DNA from 2 places in the Arthrobacter sp. Soil761 genome. Region 2 is predicted to be linked to the other one. Evidence: predicted binding sites of a transcription regulator. Region 2 holds the regulator's gene; the other holds the start of a gene.
The links. The regulator HrcA, encoded in region 2, represses chaperone genes, less so after heat shock. The targets are predictions, from matches to a motif close to TTNGCACTCGNNNNNNNCGAGTGCNAA.
Positions count from the first base shown of each region.

Region 1: the regulator HrcA is predicted to act here: its motif matches at 3,646-3,672, upstream of groES (co-chaperone GroES).

Region 1 is NZ_LMSF01000032.1:136,902-144,556, reverse strand. It holds gene ASG79_RS22150 (glycoside hydrolase family 3 protein) at 1-1,022, shown strand, start outside; gene ASG79_RS22145 (shikimate 5-dehydrogenase) at 1,092-1,910, shown strand; gene ASG79_RS22140 (class I SAM-dependent methyltransferase) at 1,915-3,144, opposite strand; gene ASG79_RS22135 (DLW-39 family protein) at 3,143-3,577, shown strand; gene groES (co-chaperone GroES) at 3,830-4,123, shown strand; gene groL (chaperonin GroEL) at 4,203-5,813, shown strand; gene ASG79_RS22120 (dihydrofolate reductase family protein) at 5,882-6,484, opposite strand; gene ASG79_RS22115 (ATP-dependent DNA ligase) at 6,541-7,655, shown strand, end outside.
Region 2 is NZ_LMSF01000012.1:304,426-312,080, forward strand. It holds gene ASG79_RS09540 (16S rRNA (uracil(1498)-N(3))-methyltransferase) at 1-738, opposite strand, end outside; gene dnaJ (molecular chaperone DnaJ) at 741-1,868, opposite strand; gene hrcA (heat-inducible transcriptional repressor HrcA) at 1,956-2,969, opposite strand; gene ASG79_RS09555 (DUF3097 domain-containing protein) at 3,141-3,992, shown strand; gene ASG79_RS09560 (DUF4870 domain-containing protein) at 4,112-4,522, shown strand; gene hemW (radical SAM family heme chaperone HemW) at 4,546-5,775, opposite strand; gene lepA (translation elongation factor 4) at 5,801-7,655, opposite strand, start outside.

The sequences.
Region 1 (7,655 bases), on a different contig from region 2:
ACCCCACCATCGGCGCGCGCTCCATGTCCGCGGATCCTGCCGCCGCCGCAGCCCACGGGGTCGCCTTCGCCCAGGGCATGCTGGACGCCGGCGTGCTTCCCACCGTCAAGCACTTTCCCGGCCACGGCTCGGTGACCGCGGACTCCCACCTCAGCCTCCCGGTCCAGCCGGCCGGCATCGACCAGCTCCGGGCCCGGGACTGGAAACCCTTCCAGGCGGCGGTGGCCGCGGGCCTGCCGGTCGTCATGACGGGCCACATCGCTGTGCCTGCGCTGGAGCCCGGTGTGCCGGCGTCGCTCTCCGCACCGAGCTACGCCGCGATGAGGGAGCTCGGATTCAAAGGTGTAGCCGTGACGGACGCCCTCAATATGGGAGCCGTGGACAAGCAGTACCCCGCCGGCGCAGCAGCCGTAAAAGCTTTGGGAGCCGGCGCCGACCTGTTGCTGATGCCCGCGGATGTGGAACAGGCGCACGCCGCCATCCTCCAGGCCCTGGCCGCCGGCACGCTTCCCGCCTCCCGGCTGGATGAGGCCGCGCAGCGGGTGGCCACCATGATGATCTGGCATGCCCGGACCACGCCGCCTGCCGGAACAGCCGGCACAGGTGCCCCGGCCGGAAGCGGTGCGGCGTTGTCGGCGCGGGTTTCGGCGTCGGCCGTGACGGTTGTCTCCGGTCCCTGCAGCGGGCCCCTGGTGCCCGGTGCGGTGCGCGTTGCCGGCGGGGGACCGGGGGACCGGGAGCGCTTCGAAGCCGCGGCCGCACGTGCCGGCCTCGCGGTTGGATCAGGACCGCTGGTGAACCTCATCGGCTTCGGCGGGAATCCAGCGGCCGGGGACATTGCCGTGGCCCTGGATGCCCCCTGGCCGCTCCAAAACTCCACGGCTCCGGTGAAGCTGGCGCTGTACGGCCGCACCGACGCCGCCTTTGATGCGCTGGTGGCCGTGCTGGCAGGAAAGGCGCCTGCTCCCGGGAAGCTGCCCGCCGGCGTCGGGCCTTTCCCCGCGGGAACCGGCTGCGCCTGACCTCTGGCTCCTGCCCCGGACCCGGGACCGGGGATCCCGCACGATGGCTGGAACGCGTTTAATGGTCTGGTGCCCATTCTGAATAAAGACATGACCCTCTGCATCTCGCTGTCGGCCCGCCCCAGCAACAACGGGACCCGCTTCCACAACCATCTGTACGGGCAGCTGGGCCTGAACTGGATCTACAAGGCGTTCGCGCCCACCAACCTGGAACAGGCCATCGCCGGAGTGCGGGGCCTGGGCATCCGCGGCTGTGCCATCTCCATGCCGTACAAGGAAGACGTCATCGCGCTGGTGGACGAGATGGACCCGTCCGCCAAGGCCATCGACTCCGTGAACACCATCGTGAACACCGACGGCCACCTCAAGGCGTACAACACCGACTACACGGCCATTGAGCAGCTGCTGGCATCCAACGGGGTCCCCACCGACTATTCCGTGCTGGTCCAGGGGGCGGGCGGGATGGCCAAGGCCACCGTCGCCGCGCTCCGGGACGCCGGTTTCAAGGACGTCACCGTCATCGCCCGGAACGAGGCCGCCGGGCGTGCGCTCGCAGGCCAGTACGGTTTCCACTGGCGTGCAGCGCTCGACGGCGGGACGGCGGACATGATCATCAACGTCACCCCCATCGGCATGGCGGGCGGCGCCGAAGCGGACAGCCTGTCCTTCCCCGCGGAGGCCATCGAGGCCGCACGCGTGGTCTTCGACGTGGTGGCACTGCCCGCCGAGACGCCGCTGATCCGGGCCGCCCGCGCGGCAGGCAAGCACGTCATCACCGGTGCGGAGGTTGCCACCATCCAGGCCCTGGAACAGTTTGTGCTGTACACGGGAGTGCGCCCCACCGCGGAACAGGTCCGGGCAGCCGAGGAGTTCATGCGCGCCCAGTAGGCGTTTACACCGGTTCCACCACGATGGCCACGCGGTCCTCGCCGATGCGAGTCAGGACCAGCGTGGCCGTCCTGGCGGAACCCTTTTTGGCGGCGCCCTTGCCCTGCGGGAGGAGCTGCTTCCGCAGCTCTTCCGGGGTCACCGCTGTGCCGCGCTTCTTGATGTCCAGCACGGTGATCCCCTCCTCCTTCACCCAGGCCTTGAGTGCCTTGACGTTGTAGGGCATGACTTCCAGGACCCTGTAAGCCTTGGCGAACGGGGTGTCCAGAAGTTCCGCGGCACAGATGTAGGCAATGTGTTCATCCACCAGGTGCCCGCCGAGCTGCAGCGCCACGTCGGCAACCAGCCCGGCACGGATCACGGCGCCGTCGGGTTCGTACAGGTAACCCTCCACGGGTCCCACCGGAGCGGCCGGGCCGGCGCCGAAGTCCTCTGCGCTGGTCAGCTCGGCGGGCCCCTGGGACCCCAGGACCAGGGCAGCCCGGCGGACCCCGGGCCTGCGCACGGCGTTGAACCAGAGGGTCACCTCGGTCACGTCCCCGGCCACCGACACCCACTGGGCTTCGCATCCCGTGGGCACGGACTCGTGGGGCATGCCCGGGCCCATCTTTACGCCCACCGCCTTCCCCCCGGCGGCCAGCGACTCCACGAAGGACAACGGCGGTGAGAAAGCCTCCGGGTCCCAGATCCGCTTGGTCCCCGACGTGGAAGTGACGCGGCGTGCCGGATCCAGCCAGACGCCGTCGATCCCCTCCAGCGGGACCGATGCCGCGTCCGCGTGGACCACCGTGGCATTGGGGAAGGGGATGAGGTTCATGGTGGCGCAGGCAGCGGTGGTTTCATCCATCTCCACGGCGGTGACGGTGATGTCCAGGGAAGCCAGGGCCATGGCGTCGGCACCAAGACCGCAGCCCAGGTCCGCCACGTGCCGGATCCCGGCTGCGGCGAACCGCTGCGCGTGGTGTGCGGCGACGTTCAGCCGGGTGGCCTGCTCAAGGCCTGCCTGGGTGAAAAGCATCTGGCGGGCGAACTCACCAAACTTCGCCTCGGCCCTGGTCCGCAGCCTGGACTGCGTCAGGACGGCGGATACAAGTTCGCCCGGGTGGCCGGCTTTCCGGAGCGCCGAATTGAGCTCAAACGCGTCCTCTTCGCGGTAGGGGCCCAGCGATGCCAGCAACTCCCAGCCTTCGGGGGTCAACAGGGGTGCGATCTGGTCCTGGGGAGCGTGGGGCATGGTTTCCAGCCTAGTGGAGGACGGCTGCCGGGATGCGGATACTGTGGAAACCATGGATGACAGCGCAGCCCCAGGGGAGTCCGGCGAACATCGACCCAGGGACCGCGGTGTGGCTAGGTTTGCCCGTCCAGCCCTGATCGCCGCGGCCGTGGTGGCCGTGGTGTGCATCGCCTTGTTGGTGATCATTTTCCTGCTGGACACGTTCAACGCCACCGTTTATTCGGTGGGCGGCAACGACATCCACGACAACACGCAGGAGGCGCGGGACATCCGCGGGTTGTACGACGGCGCACGGGCCGGGAGCATTTTCTTCCTTGTTGTTGCCGTACTCACCGCAGCCGGGGCCGGTTGGGTGCTCTACCGGAAACGTCAGCAGGGAGGCGGCGAGGCCGACGGTGGCGAGGACGTGGACTTCGACGACCTGGGCCGTTAGGGAAGCATGTTTGCCGCCCTGAACCGCCGTCGGCCGGAGCCCGAAAGGCTTACGCCGATGACGAAACGTTGGCACTCACCTTGACCGAGTGCTAACCCTTACATAGAGTCTTCATTAGCACTCTCCCTAGGAGGGTGCTAACACATGAAGAGCTGCCAGCCAGGCTGCTGCCGGCACCGCGACGACGGTTTGCCAGCTACGGCGGAAAGCTTTCCAGTCCACGAATTTTGCTGACGAAAAGGAGAGGTCCGAGTGTCGGTCTCTATTAAGCCTCTTGAGGATCGTATTGTTGTCCGCCCGCTCGAAGCCGAGCAGACCACGGCTTCAGGCCTGGTCATCCCGGACTCCGCCCAGGAGAAGCCGCAGGAAGGCGAAGTTGTTGCAGTAGGCCCCGGCCGCTTCGAAGACGGCCAGCGGGTTCCGGTTGACGTTGCCGTTGGCGACGTCGTCATCTACTCCAAGTACGGCGGAACCGAAGTCAAGACCGGCGGCACCGAGTACCTGGTGCTGTCCGCCCGCGACGTCCTGGCTGTCGTCGTCAAGTAACTCTTCCGGATCCCCGTGCCGCCGGCCATGCTCATGCTGGCCGGCAGTGCGGGGTTTCTGTCTTTGAAAGGACAAAACCATGGCAAAGCAGCTTGCGTTTAACGACGCTGCCCGCCGGTCCCTTGAGGCCGGCATCGATAAGCTCGCGAACACCGTCAAGGTGACGCTCGGCCCCCGCGGCCGCAACGTCGTCCTGGACAAGAAGTGGGGCGCCCCCACCATCACGAATGACGGCGTCACCATCGCCCGTGAAGTGGAACTTGACGATCCCTACGAGAACCTTGGCGCGCAGCTGGCCAAGGAAGTAGCCACCAAGACCAACGACGTTGCCGGCGACGGCACCACCACCGCCACGGTCCTGGCCCAGGCCCTGGTCAAGGAAGGCCTGCGCAACGTTGCTGCCGGCGCCGCTCCCGGTCAGATCAAGCGCGGCATCGAAGTTGCGGTTGAAGCCGTGGCTGCCCGCCTGCTCGAAAACGCCCGCCCGGTCGAAGGCACCCAGGTGGCTAACGTTGCCGCCATCTCGGCCCAGAGCGACGAAATCGGCGAACTGCTCGCCGAGGCCTTTGGGAAGGTGGGCAAGGATGGCGTCATCACCATCGAAGAGTCCTCCACCACCCAGACCGAACTGGTCCTCACCGAGGGCATGCAGTTCGACAAGGGCTACCTGTCCCCGTACTTCGTCACCGACGCGGAACGCCAGGAAGCAGTCCTCGAGGACGCCCTTATCCTGATCAACCAGGGCAAGATCTCCTCGATCCAGGAATTCCTGCCGCTGCTGGAAAAGGCACTGCAGGCTTCCAAGCCGCTGTTCATCATCGCCGAGGACGTCGAGGGCGAGGCCCTGTCCACGCTCATCGTCAACCGCATCCGCGGCACCCTGAACGTTGTTGCCGTCAAGGCTCCCGGCTTCGGCGACCGCCGCAAGGCCATGCTGCAGGACATCGCCACCCTCACCGGTGCGCAGGTTGTCTCCCCGGAACTGGGCCTGAGCCTGGACACCGTTGGCCTGGAGGTGCTGGGTACCGCCCGCCGCATCACCGTCACCAAGGACAACACCACCATCGTCGACGGCGCAGGCTCGGCCGAGGACGTGGCCGCACGCGTTGCCCAGCTGCGCGCCGAGGTTACCCGCACCGATTCCGACTGGGACCGCGAAAAGCTCCAGGAGCGGCTGGCCAAGCTGGCCGGCGGCATCGGCGTCATCAAGGTGGGTGCCGCAACCGAGGTTGAGCTGAAGGAAAAGAAGCACCGCATCGAGGACGCAGTGTCCTCCACCCGCGCTGCCCTCGAAGAAGGCATCGTGGCCGGCGGTGGCTCGGCCCTGATCCACGCCCTTAAGGCACTGGATGAGGATGCCGCCGTCAACGCCCTCGAAGGCGACGCTGCCGCGGCCGTCGGCATTGTCCGCCGCGCACTGGTCCAGCCCCTGCGCTGGATCGCCCAGAACGCCGGCTTCGACGGTTACGTGGTCACCTCCAAGGTTGCCGACCTGGAAATCAACAACGGGTTCAACGCCAAGTCCGGCGAGTACGAGGACCTGATCGCTGCGGGCGTCATCGACCCCGTCAAGGTCACCCGTGCAGCCCTCCGCAACGCGGCCTCCATCGCCGCGCTGGTTCTCACCACCGAGACCCTTGTCGTGGAGAAGCCGGCCGAAGAGGACGAGCACGCAGGCCACAGCCACTGATCCTGCCCGTCTTCACATACAGAAAACCGGCCCAGCACCAGCTGGGCCGGTTTTCTGTGTTCCGGGTGCTACGTAGCCGCCATCTCGGCGGTTTCGACTCCGCCCGCAGGCTCGTAGACCAACGACACGGCTCCCTTGGGGTAGCTGCGTACCGGCTCGGCGAGGCGGAATGTTGAGGGGACCGTCCCGGCGTCGAAGAGCCGCTTGCCCTGCCCCAGGGTGACCGGATACAGCCAGAGATGAAGGCGGTCCAGCACTTGCGCCTCCAGCAGGGACCGGATGAGGACGCCACTGCCGAACATGTGCACCTGCTGGTACTCGTCCCGGAGCCCGCCCGCCGCCGCGGCATCCGGCAGCACGGTGGTGCCGGCCCATGCCGGATCGGACAAGGAGCTTGACACCACAAACTTGGGTATCCGGTTGAGCGTGTCCGCGATGTCCCCGGACTGCTGGGGCCAGTAGGCGGCAAAGATGTCGTAGGTCTTCCTGCCAAGGAGCAGGGCATCCATCCGCGCTATTCCAGCCGCAATGGCGGCGCCGGATTCGTCGTCGGAGACCGGTGCCTGCCAGCCGCCAAGGTTGAACCCGCCCTCGCTGTCTTCCTCGCGGCCGCCGGGCGCCTGGTAGACGCCGTCCAGGGTGATGAACAGGTTCGCGACGATGTTGCCCATCCACCAAGTCTGGAACGGGGCTCCTGCCCTGTCCAGTGCCGTGGCAGGATGGTGCCATGCTGCTCCTTGAGCTCGTCAACACCGCGGAGGCCGTCACCTCCACCCGCTCCCGGCTGGCCAAGGTGGATGCGCTGGCCCAGCTGCTGGGCCGGCTTGAGCCGGCGGAAATCCCGACGGCGGTGGGCTGGCTGGTTGCCAAGCCCCGCCAGGGACGCGTGGGCGTCGGATGGAGTGCCGTGGCGGCGGCCAAGGAGGAACCCGCCGTCGAACCAACCCTCACCCTGGCCGACCTCGACGCTGCCCTGGACCGGCTGCTTGCCACGGCGGGTACCGGATCGGGCGCGGGGCGCGCGGCCACCCTCCGGACGCTGATGGCGGCAGCCACTGCTTCTGAGCAGGCCTTCATTGCAGGTGTCCTGCTTGGCGAGCTGCGTATAGGAGCCCTGGAGGGAGTGCTGACGGATGCCGTTGCCCGCGCTGCCGGGAAGCCCGTTGCCGCCGTACGGCGCGCTGCGATGCTTTCGGGCGACCTGGGCGGAACAGCCCTGCTGGCCATCACGGGCACCGAAGCCGAGCTGGACGACGTCGGCCTGGTGGTTGGCCGCCCCGTGCAGCCCATGCTGGCGGCCACCGCGGCCAGTCCCAGCGCAGCCCTGGAGGCGACCGGGGAGGCCTCGGTGGAATACAAGCTCGACGGCGCCCGCATCCAGGTGCACCGGTCCGGCGACGACGTCAGCATCTACACGCGCAACCTCGCCGACGTCACCCACCGGCTCCCCGAGGTGGTGGACCTGGTTCGCGGGCTGCCGCTGCGGGACGTGATCCTTGACGGCGAAACCCTGGCCCTGGACGAGGAAGGCGGCCCGCGGCCGTTCCAGGAAACCATGGCGCGCTTCGGTGCGGATGCCGCGCGTGAGACGGTGCTGCATCCCTGGTTCTTCGACGTGCTGCATATCGATGGGCGGGACCTGCTTGATGAGCCGCTGTCCGCCCGGATCAGTGAGCTCGAGCGGATCGCGCCGGAGCACCGGATACCGGGGGAGGTCACGGCCGATCCCGCCGTTGCGGAACGGGTGTCGCAGGAGGCGCTTGCCGCAGGCCATGAAGGCGTTGTGGTGAAGGCCATCGGTTCCACCTACGCGGCCGGCCGGCGCGGAGCCAACTGGGTAAA
Region 2 (7,655 bases):
AAGCACGACGGCGGCCGGGCCGGCCGTGGAGGACCGCAGGACATGGTGCCCCAGGAGGGCGGTCACGGCGCCCTTATCGCAGAGTTTCGTTACCTCCCGCTGGCTGATGCCGCCCTCCGGACCGACGATGAGCAGGATTTCCCGGGGTCCGGAGCCTGCTTTCCCTTGCCATGTTTCAAGGACGGTGCGCAGCGGCCGAACGGCGTCCTCATGCAGGATGACAGCGAGGTCGGCAGCTTCCACGGCAGCGGAAAGCCCGGCAGTGTCGACGGCGGACCGCACTTCGGGGATCCAGGCGCGCCGTGCCTGCTTGGCGGCCGCGGCCACGGAGGATTCCCATTTGGCATGGGCCCGGGCTGCGCGGTCGCCCTTCCAGCGGACGATTGACCGTTCGGACTGCCAGGGTATGACGGCGTCGATGCCCAGTTCCGTGGCCGTCTCGATGGCCAGCTCGTCGCGGTCCCCCTTGGCGAGGGCCTGGACCAGCACCAGCCGGACGTCCGGCCTGTCTTCGACGGTCAGCGTCCCGCATTCCACCTCGAGTGCGGAGGGAGCGGCGGACACCACCTTCCCGGTCATCCGGGTGCCGGCGCCGTCGACGATGTCCACCGCTTCGCCGGGAGACAGCCGTTTGACGGTGACGGCATGCCGCGCCTCCGCCCCGTCGAGGACAAAGAGTTTGCCGGCCGCCATCCCGGCCAGCGAACCGGGGGGCGTGAAGAAGACGGGGTTGCTCACCGCTACAGGTTACCGAGCCGGTCCCGGAGCTTGGCGAACATGCCGCCGCTGGCAGCGAGCTTGCCCTCGGTGATCTGTTCACCACGGAGCTTGGCCAGTTGGCGCAGGAGGTCCTCCTGCGCGGGGTCGAGCTTGGCCGGGGTGTCCACCTGGAGGTGGACCTTCAGGTCGCCGCGGCCGTAGCCCCTCAGGTGGGTGACGCCGAGGCCGCGCAGGGTGATGATCTCCCCCGACTGGGTACCGGGCTTGACGTCGATCTCCTGCGTGCCGTCGAAGGTTTCCAGGCTGACATCCGTGCCCAGGGCGGCTGCCGTCATGGGGATGTGCAGGGTGGCGTGCAGGTCGTCGCCCTCCCGCACGTAGGTGGCGTCATTGTTGACGCGGATCTCCACGTACAGGTCGCCGGCCGGACCGCCCGCGGGGCCGGCCTCGCCCTGGCCGGAGAGCTGGATCCGGGTTCCGGTGGCCACACCGGCAGGGACCTTGATGGTCAGCGACCGGCGGCTGCGGATACGGCCCTGGCCGCTGCACTCGTTGCAGGGATCCTTGATGACGGTGCCGAAACCTTCGCAGGTGCCGCAGGGGGCGGCCGTCATGACCTGGCCGAGGATGGAGCGGACGGCCCGCTGGACCTGTCCGCTGCCGCCGCAGATGTCGCAGCGTTCCGGATGGGTGCCGGGGCGGCAACAGGATCCGTCACAGGTGGGGCAGACCACGGCGGTGTCCACTTCGAGTTTCTTGTTCACGCCGAATACGGCGTCGCGGAGGTCGATCCGTACGCTGATCAGGGCATCCTGGCCGCGGCGGACACGGGAAGCGGGACCGGACGTGCCGCCGGCGCCGAAGAAGGTGTCGAAAATGTCCTGGAACGCGAAGCCCTGGCCCGCGTAGCCTGCGCCGCCGAAACCGTTGTCGGTGCCGTTCTCATTGCCGGTGGTGTCGTAGATCCGGCGCTTCTGGGGGTCCGAAAGCACCTCGTAGGCGTGAGTTACTGCCTTGAACCGTTCCGATGCGTCCGCACCGGGGTTTACGTCCGGGTGTAGGGTGCGGGCCAGCTTGCGGTAGGCCTTTTTGATTTCTTCACCCGTCGCTTCGGGTGAGACTCCAAGGACGTCATAGTGGCTGCTCAAAGTTCGTATCTCTTCCTTGTTGTACTGCGTTCAGTTGGGCGGCCCAGCTCTTGCTTTCCGGCCGAAGCGCGCTCCGGCGGCCAAGAGTCAGGGCCCCAAAATCCTGGAAAGGTAGCGCGCCACTGCCCTGACGGCGGCCATGGTGGTGGGGTAATCCATCCGGGTGGGCCCGAGGATGCCTACTTTCGCCGAGCTGTCCGGACGGTAGGCAGTGGCCACCACGGAGGCCTCGGCAAGGCCGTCGTACGGGTTCTCCCGTCCGATGCTGACAGCGACGCCGCGGTGGTCCTGGGCCATTTCGCTCAACAGCCGCAGCATCACCACCTGTTCCTCCAGCGCCTCGAGCACCGGGCCGATGCTGAGGGGGAAGTCGACGTTGGACCTGGCCAGGTTGGCGGTGCCGGCCATGACCATCCGGTCCTCCCGGCTGTTTTGCGCCAGGCCCTCCAGCCCGAGCGCCAATGCGTGTGCCGCCTGCCGCTGCGGGTGCGGGGTGGCGGCGACGACGGCGGGCAGCGCCTGGGCCAGTTGGCGCAGCGGTGTTCCGCCCAGTGCACCGAGGAACCGGGTGCGCAGTTCAGCCAGTGCGTCGTCGCCAAGGTCCTGCCCGACGTCGATCACCCGCTGCTCCACCTTGCCGCTGTTGGCGATCAGGACGACGAGGACCTTGCGCGGGGCGAGCAGGACGAATTCGATGTGCCGGACCAGTGCCCTGCTCAGGTGCGGATACTGCACCACGGCAACCTGGTTGGTCAGCTGCGACAGCAGCCGGACGGTCCTCTCCAGCACGTCGTCGAGGTCGTCCGCGCCTTCGAGCAGGGACTGGATGGCGCGGCGTTCGGCGGCCGAGAGCGGCTTGACAGCCGAGATTTGGTCCACAAAGAGCCGGTAGCCCTTGTCCGTGGGAATCCGGCCGGCACTGGTGTGCGGGGCGGTGATCAGCCCCTCGTCCTCCAGTGCGGCCATGTCATTGCGGATGGTGGCGCTGGAAACACCAAGATGATGCCGCTCCACCAGGGCCTTGGACCCAACCGGCTCGCGGGAGTGGACGTAGTCCTCCACGATGGCCCGCAGTACTTCCAGCTTGCGTGGCTCGCTCACTCTCCACCTCCATCCATGGTTCGGGGCGCATGCCCCTCCCGATGCAACCCAGGGTTAGCACTCGACATGCCTAAGTGCTAACAGTCTATTATGCCTCGGCCCGTTGTTAGCATTGGTACCGCTCCGGGCGAAATTGCGGAGTTGAACACTAGCGCTAGGCGGATCAAATCCATGGATTACCGGAACTGGGGCCCACGCGGCATATCCGCTCCCGCACGGACGGAACTGCCTGAGGTCCCCGTGGAGCGCGGCATGGTGCTCGAGGAAGTGCAGTCGGGCTGGGTGGGTGCCGTGACCCGGGTGGAGAAATCCGGCGGCATGCATGTGGTGGCGCTGGAGGACCGCAGGGGAAAATCGCGTTCCTTCCGCCTTGGGTTCGGCTTCCTCCTGGAGGGCCGGCCGATCCGGCTGATGCCACCCGCCCCCCGGCCGGCCGCTGCCGGTCCCGCGGCGGGCAGGACGGCCTCGGGGTCCGTTCGGGTCGCCGGACAACGCGCCCAGGTGGCCAAGGCCAGCCGGATCTGGGTGGAAGGCAAGCACGACGCCGAACTGGTGGAAAAGGTCTGGGGAGACGACCTCCGGGTGGAGGGCATCGTCGTCGAGCCCCTGCACGGCATTGACGACCTTGCCGCAGCCGTCGCGGACTTCAGGCCGGGGCCTGGCCGCCGTCTTGGCGTCCTGGTGGACCACCTGGTTCCTGACTCCAAGGAGTCCCGCATCGCGGATGCCGTCATGGCCTCCCCGGGCGCCGCAGGCAACGTCCTGATCGTCGGTCACCCCTACGTGGACGTCTGGCAGGCGATCCGGCCCGCTGTCCTTGGCATCGACAAATGGCCGGCCGTGCCCCGCGGGCAGGACTGGAAGACGGGGATCCTGAAAGCCTTCGGCTGGCCCCACGCCACCAAGGAAGATGTCGGCCTGGGATGGCAGAAGCTGCTGGGCGCCGTGCGCACGTACGCGGACCTCGAAGCGTCGCTGCTGGGCAGGGTCGAGGAAGTCATCGATTTCCTGACCGTGCCGTGAAGGGCGGACGGCGTCCCGGGAACCAGTATTCTTGGTAGTGCGGTTCCTTGTTTCCTGAGGCACTGCGCACCGCGCCGGAATTGTAGTCAGCACCACTTGCACCTTCGAAGGAACAGACTGTGGCAGAAAACGCACGTGATCACAGGGACGGCCAGGGCCGTTCCGAGTACCATGGCGTCCCCGCCAACGCCCTGCCGCTTACGGCCAGCGAAGACCGCCAGTGGGCGACGCTGGCGCACTTCGGCGGGATCCTGGGGTGCGTCCCCTCGCTGCTGATCTACTTGATCTTCCGTGACCGCGGGCCATTTACCGCCCAGGAATCCAAGGAAGCGCTGAACTTCAGCCTGCCGCCCACCATCGCCGCGGTGCTGGCCAACATCCTGGTGTTCGTCCCCTACGTCGGGAACATCTTCGCGGTCATTGCCACGCTGATCTGGGTGGCGCTCACGTGCTTCTCCGTCGCGGCAGGGATCCACGTCAACCGGGGCCAGCCGCACCGCTACCAGTACAACCTGCGCTGGATCAAGTAAGGGCAACTGCCCGCGGGTCGGCTCTAGTCCGGCAGGATGCGGCGGACTACTGCGTCTGCCAAGAGCCTGCCCTTGAGGGTCAGGACCAGGCGTCCGCGGAATGCGGCAGCAGGATCAACCAGGCCGGCTGCGATCAGTCCGGCCACCTCGTGGCGTCCCCCGGCACTCAGCGTTGAGACATCCAGTCCCGACTGGAGGCGGGCCTCCAGCATGACCCGCTCCAGGTTCCTTGTTTCCGCGTCCAGGGTTTCCCTGCCGGCGGCGGGCGAAAGCCCCTGCGACAGCCGGTTCGCGTAAGCGGACGGGTGCTTGACGTTCCACCAGCGGACCCCGCCCATGTGTGAGTGCGCGCCCGGGCCGATGCCCCACCAGTCGTCACCCCGCCAGTATGCGAGGTTGTGGCGGCAGGCCTGCTCCGGAGTCCGCGCCCAGTTGCTGACCTCGTACCAGCCAAGTCCGGCTTCGGTGATCAGCTGGTCGGCGAGCTCGTACTTGTCGGCGTGGTCGTCGTCGTCGATTCCCGGGACTTCGCCGCGGCGCATCTGCGCGGCCAGCTTGGTGCCCTCCTCAACGATCAGCGCGTAGGCGCTGATGTGGTCCGGCCCGTAGGAAAGCGCCGTTTCGAGGGAGTGCCGCCAGTCGGCCAGCGACTCCCCCGGCGTCCCGTAAATCAGGTCCAGGCTGACAGCCAGTCCTGCCTCGCGCGCCCACTGCACCACCTGCGGCACCCGGCTGGGCGTATGGGTCCGGTCCAGCACCTTGAGCACGTGCGGAACCGCGGACTGCATCCCAAAGGACACCCTGGTGAACCCGGCGTCCTTGAGGACGGCAAGGGACTCCGGCGTGACGGAATCGGGGTTGGCTTCGGTGGTGACCTCGGCGCCGTCGTCAATGCCCCATTGGTCGATGGCGGCCCGGAGGATCAGGGCGAGGTCATCGGCCGGCAGCAGCGTGGGCGTGCCGCCGCCAAAGAAGACGGTGCTGAGCTTCCGGTCCGGCAGCCCTGAACGTGACAGCACAGCAGCCGCCAGCGACACCTCGGACACGGCGGTCTGGGCGTATGCGTCCTGGGACGCTCCGCCGCCAAGTTCCGTGGCGGTGTAGGTGTTGAAGTCGCAGTAGCCGCAGCGCACAGCGCAGAACGGGATGTGGACGTACAACCCGAAAGCCCGGGCCGCCGCACCGTCCGCTGCCTGGGCAGGCAGCAGACCGTCCGACGGCGCCGGGTCGCCGAGGGGAAGAACGCTGGGCATCAGCGGGTCCCCCGCTGTGCGGTGGTCACTTCTTCTTGGCCTTGTCCTTCGATTCGTCGGTGGTCAGGGCGGCGATGAACGCTTCCTGCGGCACCTCCACTGTGCCCACCATCTTCATGCGCTTCTTGCCTTCTTTTTGCTTCTCCAGCAGCTTGCGCTTCCGCGAGATGTCACCGCCGTAGCACTTGGCCAGCACGTCCTTGCGGATGGCGCGGATGCTTTCGCGGGCGATGATCCTGGAACCGATCGCGGCCTGGATGGGCACTTCGAACTGCTGGCGGGGAATCAGTTCGCGCAGCTTGCCGGTCATCATCACGCCGTAGGCGTACGCCTTGTCCCGGTGCGTGATGGCGCTGAACGCGTCCACCTGTTCGCCCTGGAGCATGATGTCCACCTTCACCAGGTCGGCGGCCTGCTCGCCGTCGGCCTTCCAGTCCAGCGAGCCGTAGCCCCGGGTCTTGGATTTCAGGATGTCGAAGAAGTCGAAGACGATTTCCGCCAACGGCAGGCGGTAGCGGATTTCCACCCGGTCCTCGGAAAGGTAGTCCATGCCGCCCATGACGCCGCGGCGGGACTGGCACAGTTCCATGATGGCGCCGACAAATTCGTTGGGGGCCAGGATGGTGGCGGAGACCATGGGCTCGCGTACCTCGGCGATCTTCCCGGTGGGGTACTCGCTGGGGTTAGTCACCCGGACCACCTTCTTGTCCTCCAGGGTCACCTCGTATTCCACGTTCGGTGCGGTGGAGATGAGGTCGAGGTTGTATTCGCGCTCCAGGCGTTCGCGGGTGATCTCGAGGTGCAGGAGACCCAGGAAGCCCACGCGGAACCCGAAGCCGAGGGCAGCCGAGGTTTCCGGTTCGTAAACCAGCGCGGCGTCGTTGAGCATGAGCTTTTCGAGGGCGTCGCGGAGTACCGGATAGTCGGCGCCGTCCAGCGGATACAGGCCGGAGAACACCATGGGCTTGGCATCGGCGTAGCCGGGGAGGGACTCCGCCGCCGGCTTGGCCAGGTTGGTGACGGTATCGCCCACCTTCGACTGCCGGACGTCCTTCACGCCTGTGATCAGGTAGCCCACTTCACCGACGCCGAGCCCCTTGGACGGTGTGGGTTCCGGGGAGCTGACACCGATTTCCAGAAGCTCGTGCGAGGCCCTGGTGGACATCATCTGGATGCGCTCACGCGGATGGAGCATGCCATCCATCACACGCACGTAGGTGACCACGCCGCGGTAGGTGTCGTAGACCGAGTCGAAGATCATGGCACGGGCCGGGGCATCGGGGTTGCCCTTCGGCGCCGGCAGGTCGCGGACGATCTTGTCCAGGAGGGCCTCGACGCCGACGCCGGTCTTGCCGGATACGCGCAGGACGTCCTCGGGATCGCCGCCGATGAGGCTGGCCAGCTCGGCGGCGTACTTTTCAGGCTGCGCCGCCGGAAGGTCGATCTTGTTCAGCACCGGGATGATGGTGAGGTTGTTCTCCATGGCCAGGTACAGGTTGGCCAGCGTCTGGGCCTCAATGCCCTGCGCCGCGTCCACCAGCAGGATGGCGCCTTCGCAGGCCGCGAGTGACCGGGATACCTCGTAGGTGAAGTCCACGTGGCCGGGCGTGTCGATCATGTTCAGCGCGTAGCTGACGCCGTCCACCTCCCAGGGCATGCGGACGGCCTGGGACTTGATGGTGATGCCACGTTCCCGCTCGATGTCCATCCGGTCCAGGTACTGGGCCTTCATGTCACGCGCCTGGACCACACCGGTGGACTGCAGCATGCGGTCAGCCAGCGTGGACTTGCCGTGGTCGATATGCGCGATGATGCAAAAGTTCCGAATGATTGCCGGATCTGTCGCGGCGGGCACCGGTGCGGTGCGGGCCATGGGAGAC